Regions from separate parts of the Microlunatus elymi genome, predicted to be linked through region 2. Evidence: riboswitches for the same ligand, from Rfam matches in the RefSeq annotation. Region 2 holds a riboswitch; the other holds the start of a gene.
What was found. A riboswitch is a leader RNA that binds a small molecule or an ion and turns the genes downstream of it on or off. The one in region 2 is predicted to bind FMN.

Region 1 (4,161 bases), 1.4 Mb from region 2:
GACGTGCCCGGGCCGAGTGAGATCGGCCGGCTCACTGGCCGGATCGGCCAGCATCTGCGCCGTACGGGTTCGGTCTGCCGCCGAGATGCCGGTGGTCACGCCCCGGGACGCGTCCACCGTGATCGTGTACGCGGTCCGCATCGGATCGGCGTTGCGGGCAACCATCGGCCCGATCGCCAGGCGATCAAGATCATCGCCGGTCATCGGCACGCAGACCACGCCGGAGCCGTGTCTGATCATGAACGCCATCAGCTCGGGCGTTGCCTTCTGGGCGGCGAAGATCAGGTCGCCCTCGTTCTCCCGGTCCTCGTCGTCGGCCACCACCACCGGGTGGCCGGCGGCGACGGCCGCGATCGCACGTTCGATCCGGTCGTCGGCTCGCTGCAGATGAGGATCAACATTCCCGGGGTCGGACAACGCCGACCGTCCCGGGATTCGGGTCCCGGTGATCATGATGTCTGCCGCTCCGGCGCCGCGGCGTCGTCGGCCGGGTGCGGCGCCGGCCGGGCCGTGATCAGCCGTTCGACGTACTTGGCGATCACATCCACCTCCAGATTGACCCGGCCGCCCACCGGCAGTGCGCCCAAGGTGGTCCGCGCCAGAGTCTCCGGTATCAGTGCGACCGAGATGGTGGCCGCCGGTCGGTCGGTCACCTCGACCACCGTGAGCGAGGTGCCATCGATCGCGATGGATCCCTTCTCTGCAACGTATCTGGCGAGCTCGGCCGGTAGCGCGACTCGGACCACCTCCCAGCGCTCGCCCGGGATGCGTTCGATGACCGTCCCGGTCCCGTCGACGTGACCCTGGACGATGTGGCCGTCCAGCCGGCCGTCGGCGGGCATGGCTCGTTCCAGGTTGACCGGATCGCCCGGACCAAGATCACCGATCGTGCTCCGGGAGAGCGTCTCGGCCATCACGTCGGCGACGAAACCGTCGGTAGTCTGTTCCACCACGGTGAGACAGACGCCGTTGACCGCGACGGAACTACCCAACGTCGCATCCTGCACCGGCAACTTCGTCCGCACTGCCAGCCGAGCCGAGTCGCCCAGCCGAGTCAACGAGGTGACCTGCCCCAGATCCTCGACGATTCCCGTGAACATCGTTCTACTCCTCGATTTCATGATCAATTTTGGTGTCGGCAGTCGCCAACCGGGTGGTGATGCGTACGCACAGGTCGGTGCCGTCGCCGACGGATCGAACGTCGGTGATCCGGCCGCGTAGGGCGTCGGCGATGGTGTCGATTCCCAGATCGCCGACCGCCGCCGGCCCGGACCCGAGGATCACCGGGGCGACGTAGTTGATCACCTCATCCACCAACCCTGCTTCGAGAAACGCCGCGGCGGCGCCCGGCCCGCCTTCGATCAGCACCGACGAAACCCCGAGCCCACGCAACTCGGCCAGGGCCTGCTTCGGCGAACGGGTCCGCAGCAGGACCGTTTCGGCGGCGTCGTCGAAGATCATCGCGTCGGGCGGCAGCGCGCTGGTGCCGAAGACCGCCCTGATCGGCTGCTCGATCTCGCCGCCCACGGTTGCCTCCTCCATCACCGCTCCCGGCTGCTGCGGCGACTCCACCGATTTACCGGGCCTGGCGGTAAGCCGCGGGTCGTCGGCCAGGATCGTGCCGGTGCCGGCCAGCACGGCGTCACAGTGTGCCCGCAGCCGGTGCCCGTCGGCGCGGGCAGGTGCCGAGGTGATCCACCGGCTGCTGCCGTCACGGGCCGCGACCCGGCCGTCCAAGGTGCTGGCCAGCTTGAGCCGCACGAACGGCCGGCGGTGCTGCTGAGCGAAGGTCCATTTGAAGTTGATCTTGGTCGCCTCGGCAGCCCGCCATCCGCTCAGTACGGTGACGCCGGCGGCTCGCAGTCGCTGCGCACCGTCGGCCGCCAACGGATTGGGGTCGGGCTGAGCGAAGATCACTCGTGAGATGCCGGCCGCGATCAGCGCCTCGGTGCACGGGCCGGTGCGACCCGTGTGGTTGCAGGGTTCGAGGGTGACGACGGCGCTGCCGCCGCGGGCGCCCGATCCGGCCGCGGCCAGCGCGACCACCTCGGCGTGCGGCTCCCCGGCACCGCGATGATGTCCGTCGGCGATCGGCACCCCGGACGCGTCGAGCACCACGCAGCCGACCCGCGGGTTGCCGCCGCGGCGGCGGAAGTCGCCGGTGCGCGCCAGCTCCAGGGCTCGCTCCATCGCCTGCTTCTCGTACCGTGTCGGCTCCGTGGCATCGACGCGACGGGCCCGCGCGGCATCGTCGTGACGGGCTGCTTGGACGTCGGCGTCGTACGGCTGAGCTGCGTCTGCTTCGTACTGTTCGGTGATCATCGCTCCCTCGGTCCGACGGACTCCGGGGCGTCAGAGAAATCGGCCGTCTGGAATGGTGATCGATGAGCAGCGGCGGATAGCCGGCAGCACCGACACCGAACAAGAACGGCATCGACTCTCCGCGTGCGCTTCCCATCCGGACTTTCACCGTCGGTCCAGGAGTTTCACCTGATCAACCGCTCACTGGCTGTGAACGGGTCGCGGACTGTTACCGCCGGCTCGGAGTTACACCGACCCCAGAGCACGCAAAGTTCTTCCGCTGAACAGTCTTGCACGCGGTGCAACTCCGCACCTCACCCGACCAGCATCCGACCCTGGGTCTGGATCAGGCGGCATCCACCGAGCTCCGGCCGGGTCATCGAGATCCGGGCCCGGCCAGTTCTCGCACCCGAACTCGCCCCGCGCACCCGAAATCGCCCCGCGCACCCGAAACATCGGCAGCGGGAGAAGATTCTGCGCGCGGCTGTCCCGGGCCGGGCGATGTCGGGGCCGGGTAGCTGATCAGCGCTCACCCTCACCGGCAGATCGGCTCAACCTGGATCCGCGCTGTGCTCGGCTGAGCAGATCGAAGGAGGTTCTGGCGCTTCTGGGGCGGGTATGGGTGCCGAACCTCCTGCGATTGCGATCCACCGGCGCGGCGGGTGCAGGTGGCGGAGGGAGACGACGGCCCGGTCAGCTGCACAGAGCGATCACAGCTGCAGTGATGCTGTAGGTGCGGCGGTTGGATTGGGCCGAGGTCCAGGTCGTGCTCCCGGTCCCGAACGAGCGATTGACCTCCACCCAGGCGGTGCCGCTGGCGATCACGCCCGTCACTCGCCGACTGGTGCCCGAGACGATGGCTGTCTGTACGCCTCCGGATCCGTAATGCAGCGTGTAGTTGGTCGCGTTGGGAACTGCCGTCCAGGTGAAGGTGACTGCTCCGACCGCGAGCGTGCCACAGCTGAGGGTTGTGGCCGGAATCGTGTACGCACTGAGGGTGGCACCCGAGATCGGCGCCGGGTCGGTGAACGCCGCCCAACTCGGTCTCGCCATCACAGTCGTGATCCCGATCAGTACGACGCCGAACGCTGCCACGGGTGCGCGCCGAGCAATCCGCCCTGTTGCGCGGCGCGCTGCACGGACATCGGCGACACGTCGGGCCGGTGGCCCCGCGGCCCGCCGATCATGATCAACTTCTTCGGGTCCGGTCGAGCTGTCGTCGCCCGATCGATCGCCGTCCTCCGATCGCGGTCCGGGCCGTCGGATCAAGATCGCGATCATCACCGCGGCGTACAGTGCGAGCACGAACACCCCCGGCGGCCGGGACAGCCAGGCAACCACGTACCCCAGTCCAGGAACGGCGAACCACAACCGGTCGACCTCCTCGACCCGGTAGGTCTGCTCATCGGGTTGATGATTGGCGTCGCCCTTGAGGTGGAGTTCGGTAACTCCATCAGTGAGGTGGGCCGACACCACCCGATGGGTGACCCGGGATCCCTGTGCAGGAACGGAAACGATGTCGCCGATCGCGATCTTGTCGGCGGGGACCTCGCGGGCGACGCCGAGGCTTCCGGCGGTGATCGTCGGCGACATCGAGCCCGATCGAAAGATCAACGGATGAGTGCCGAGAGCGAGACCAGCGAAGATCAGGATGAGGCAGCAGCAGCCGATGATCGCCACGAACCACAGGGCGGCATCGCCGAAGCGGTACGCGACTCGCCGCATCAGTGCACCTGCTCGGCATTGAACGTCAGCGTGACGTTGCTGCTGGTGCCCTGCAGGCTGGAGGTCGCCGAGTTCGGCAGTGTCACCTGTATGCACAGCGATTCAGATCCGCTGACGGCCAGCGATCGCGGGTTG
Region 2 (4,161 bases):
TCAGTCGGCTTTCCGGTGACACCAAGGCCAAGCGGAACGATCGCGGGCCGAAGAAGTCGGTGAAGCCCGCAGGCTCCGGCGGCAAGGCGGTGACCACCGCCCGCAGCAATCCGGCCGCCGACGAGGATCCCGAGATGGCGGAGATCGAGGCGTTGCTCAAGTCCCGCGGCATCGACTGATTCAGGAAGGGCTCTGGGCTCGGGCGTGCAGTTCACGTAACGCGGTCACCGCGCGCACCGATCGGTCACCGTCGGTGCGCTGGATGCCCAGCACCAGCTGACGATGCGGATCGTCGGGGTCTCCGACCAGCAGCGTCGGCCACGGATCGCCCTGCCGGTAGATCACCGCATGCACCTGACGCCAGGCCAGTCGATGGGTACGGATCCCGTTCCGCACGGTGACGACCTCGGCGTCGGCGCGGACCACACTCAGGGCGACCATCGCGATCACCGCGATGATCGCGGCCAGGAACACCAGCAGGGTGAGGATCTGGAACACGGTGAACTGGTCGCGCAGGTGCTGCGGCAGCGCGAACCAGCCCAGCACGGCGACGGCCAGCAGCGCGGCAGCGAAGGCGCCGCCGACGATCCGCAGTTTGCGCGGGTAGCAGACCATGATCGACTTCGCCGGCTCAGAGCCTGCTGGCGGCGATGTCGGTGACCAGGATGGCCCGGGCGCCCGCCTCCCACAGATCGTCCATCACCTGCTGGGCCTGCTTGCGCCGGACCATCGCGCGGACCGCGAACCAGCCCTGGCGAGCCAGCGGCGAGACCGTCGGAGCCTCGAAGCCCGGGGTCAGTTCGCAGGCCTGGTCGAGATGATCTTGGTCGACGTCGTAGTCCATCATCACGTACGTCCGGGCGATCAGCACGCCGTTCAGGCGTCGTACGAGGTTGTCGAAGCCATCGGGCACGTTCCGGCCGGCGGGCTTGATCAAGATCGCCTCGGAGGTCAGGATCGGATCGCCGAACACCTCCAGCCCGGCCTGCCGCAACGTGGTCCCCGTGGAGACCACGTCGGCGATCACGTCCGCGACGCCGAGCCGGATGGCGACCTCGACCGCACCGTCCAGATGGATCAGCCGCGGTTTGATCCCGCGCGCGGCCAGGTGCCCCTCGACCAGACCCGGATAGGACGTGGCCAGCCGAACGCCGTCGAGCTGATCCTCGGTCAGGCCACTGCCGGCCGGGGCCGCGAACCGGAACCGGCTGCGGGCGAATCCGAGCCCGAGCACCTCGTCGGCCGCCGCCCCGGACTCGATCAGCATATCGCGGCCGGTGATGCCGGCGTCCACGGTGCCCTCGCCGACGTAGGTGGCGATGTCGTTGGGCCGCAGGTAGAAGAACTCGAAGCAGTTCTGGTCGTCGAGATGGACCAACTGCTTGGAGTCCGAACGCTGGCTGTAGCCGGCTTCACGCAGGATGCCGGCGGCACCTTCGGACAGGGAGCCCTTGTTGGGCACGGCGATCCGCAGCAGCGGGCGGTCGGAGGTCACGAGTGAATCCTTTGAGCTGGTGGCAACGGGGCGGGGCCGATCGGGTCTACAGGTGTCGGTAGACGTCGGTCAGGTCCAGGTCCAGCGCCAGCATCATCACCTGCAGATGGTAGAGCAGCTGACTGATCTCCTCGGCCGCCGCCGCCTTGGGTTCGTGCTCGGCCGCCATCCACACCTCGGCGGCCTCCTCGACGATCTTCTTGCCGATCTCGTGCACCCCGGCGTCCAGCCGGGCCACGGTGCCCGAGCCGGGCTCACGCAGCCGAGCCTTCTCGGACAGCTCGGCGAACAGGTCGTCGAAGGTCTTGGTCGTCGTCACGCCGACAGCGTAGTGCCGGCCGACTTGCGGTCCTCAACGCCTGCCGGTGGCTGGGACGACGGAGGCTGCTGCTGGCGCTGGATCTTCCACCAGGACACGAAACCGGCGACCACCACGGCCGCGTAGACGATGTACATGATCGCCGACGGATAGAGCTGGGCCTTGAACAACAGCGGTACGCCCACCGCGTCGACCGCGATCCAGATCAGCCAGAACTCCGTCCAGCCGCGAGCCATCCCGTACGTGGCCAGGATCGAGCCGGTCAGGATCCAGGCGTCACTGGCCGGACCCCACGAATTCAGCGCCTTCAGGGCGAAGTAGAAGATCACCCACAGCACCACCGCACCGATGATCAACTGCAGGCGTTCCCATCTGCTGGCCCAGCGGGGCTGCACGGCCACGCCCTCGCCGCCGTGTGCGTGCCGGAACCGATACCACTTCACCCAGCCGTAGACGCTGACGATCAGGAAGAACACCTGGCGTCCGGCCTGCCCCCACAGGTTCAGGTCCTGCGGGGTGTTGAAGGTGGCGCCGAGGAAGACGGTGAACAGGATGATGTTGCCGACGATGCCGATCGGCCACGCGGCGACCTTGCGATACATGCCGAGCAGCGCGCTGGCCACGCCGAAGCCGTTGCCGATGATCTCCCGCCACAGGATGCCCGGGCCGATGTTGATCTTGGCATTCACCAACTGCGTCAGCAGTTCGGAGAGGTTCACGTCCGCTTCCTTCCGGTCCGCTCGCACGCGGACCGGGGTACGAGGTCGGCTCGTACGCGGTCCGTGGCGCCCGGCGGCGCCACGACGTACGGCAGACCCGCGGTTCCTCCCATCCGGACTTTCACCGTCGGTCGTGGAATTTCACCACATCAACCGAACCCGATCGCTCGATCGGATCCGGGTCGCGGACTGTCACCGCCGGTTCGGAATTACACCGACCCCGGAACCACGCGCGAGTCACAAACTCGTCGCCTCATTGTGCACCAACGGCGCACACACTCCACCAACCGTCTCGCCCGCGCCCCTATTCCCACCGACTTGTCAGTCGCCGGTTTGGCTATAGCAACACCAGCGACTGACAAGTCGGCTAGAGGCGGATGCCGAGGAGCGCGTCTACGGCCTCGGCGACCTGGGCGGGGGCGTCGGCATCGTCGCCGTCGATGGCCAGCGAGGCGCCGGCCCAGGCGTCGACGGCGGCGACCGCGGTGGGTGCGTCGAGGTCGTGGTTGAGGGCGGCCCGGAGCTGGCCGATCACTCCGGCGGCGGACAGACCGGCCTCCAGACGTACGGCTTGGCGCCACGTGTCCAACCGCTGCTCGGCGGACTTGAGCAACTCGTCGGTCCAGGACCAGTCATCGCGATAGCGGTTGACCAGCAGCGCCAGCCGGATCGCCATCGGGTCGACGCCGGACTCCCGCAGGGTTGAGACCAGCACCAGATTTCCCTTGGACTTCGACATCTTCTCGCCGTCCAGCCCGACCATGCCGGCGTGCACGTACGCCCGGGCGAACGGCTTGCCGGAGGCCACCCGGGCCTCGGCCGCACACATCTGGTGATGCGGGAAGATCAGGTCGCTACCGCCGCCCTGCACGTCGAAATCGGTGCCCAGATACTCCAGCGCGATCGCGGTGCACTCGATGTGCCAACCCGGCCGGCCGCGGCCGAACGGGCTGTCCCAGGCGGGTTCGCCGGGCCGGGCCTGCCGCCAGACCAGGCAGTCCAGCGGGTCCTCCTTGCCGGGCCGATCGGGGTCGCCACCGCGTTCGGCGAACAGCGGCATCAGCTGATCGCCGAGCAACCGGGCCAGCTCGCCGAAGTCCTGATCGCTGGCCCGGCGGAAGTAGAGGTCGGGGTATTCCGGATCGTCGAGGGCGTAGATCGCGTCGTGCTGCTGCAACTCCTCGATCAGGTCGATCACCAGTCCGATCGACTCGACGGCGCCCTGGTAGCGATCCGGCGGGATCACGTTCAGCGCCTCCATGTCGTCGCGGAACAGCTGGATCTCACGGGAAGCCAGCTCGGTCCAGTCCTCGCCGGTCGCCTCGGCGCGCTCCAGCAGCGGATCGTCCACGTCGGTGATGTTCTGGACGTAGCGAACGTCCAGGCCGTTGTCCCGCCAGATCCGATTCAGCAGGTCGAAGGTGACGTAGGTGTTGGCGTGGCCCATGTGGGTTGCGTCGTACGGGGTGATGCCGCAGACGTACATCCGAGCGGTGCCGTGCTTGGGACCGAGGTCGACGACGGCCTGAGCCACGGAGTCGAAGATCCGCACCTCGGTGCCGGAATCGGCGGCTTCGGCGGCCGATAGACGGGGAACCGACGGGGCTTTCCAGGCCTGCATGATCGCA

Region 1: another riboswitch for FMN. It lies ahead of ribD (bifunctional diaminohydroxyphosphoribosylaminopyrimidine deaminase/5-amino-6-(5-phosphoribosylamino)uracil reductase RibD); the one in region 2 lies ahead of pnuC (nicotinamide riboside transporter PnuC).

What each region holds. Positions count from the first base shown of each region.
Region 1 covers NZ_CP041692.1:7,455-11,615, reverse strand. Annotated here, with positions in the region: gene FOE78_RS00060 (bifunctional 3,4-dihydroxy-2-butanone-4-phosphate synthase/GTP cyclohydrolase II) at 1-453, opposite strand, end outside; gene FOE78_RS00055 (riboflavin synthase) at 450-1,100, opposite strand; gene ribD (bifunctional diaminohydroxyphosphoribosylaminopyrimidine deaminase/5-amino-6-(5-phosphoribosylamino)uracil reductase RibD) at 1,105-2,322, opposite strand; FMN riboswitch at 2,442-2,571, opposite strand; gene FOE78_RS23705 (signal peptidase I) at 2,995-4,026, opposite strand; gene FOE78_RS00040 (SipW-dependent-type signal peptide-containing protein) at 4,026-4,161, opposite strand, start outside.
Region 2 covers NZ_CP041692.1:3,714,914-3,719,074, forward strand. Annotated here, with positions in the region: gene FOE78_RS16650 (hypothetical protein) at 1-179, shown strand, start outside; gene FOE78_RS16655 (PH domain-containing protein) at 181-615, opposite strand; gene hisG (ATP phosphoribosyltransferase) at 632-1,477, opposite strand; gene FOE78_RS16665 (phosphoribosyl-ATP diphosphatase) at 1,542-1,814, opposite strand; gene pnuC (nicotinamide riboside transporter PnuC) at 1,811-2,533, opposite strand; FMN riboswitch at 2,631-2,765, opposite strand; gene mshC (cysteine--1-D-myo-inosityl 2-amino-2-deoxy-alpha-D-glucopyranoside ligase) at 2,901-4,154, opposite strand.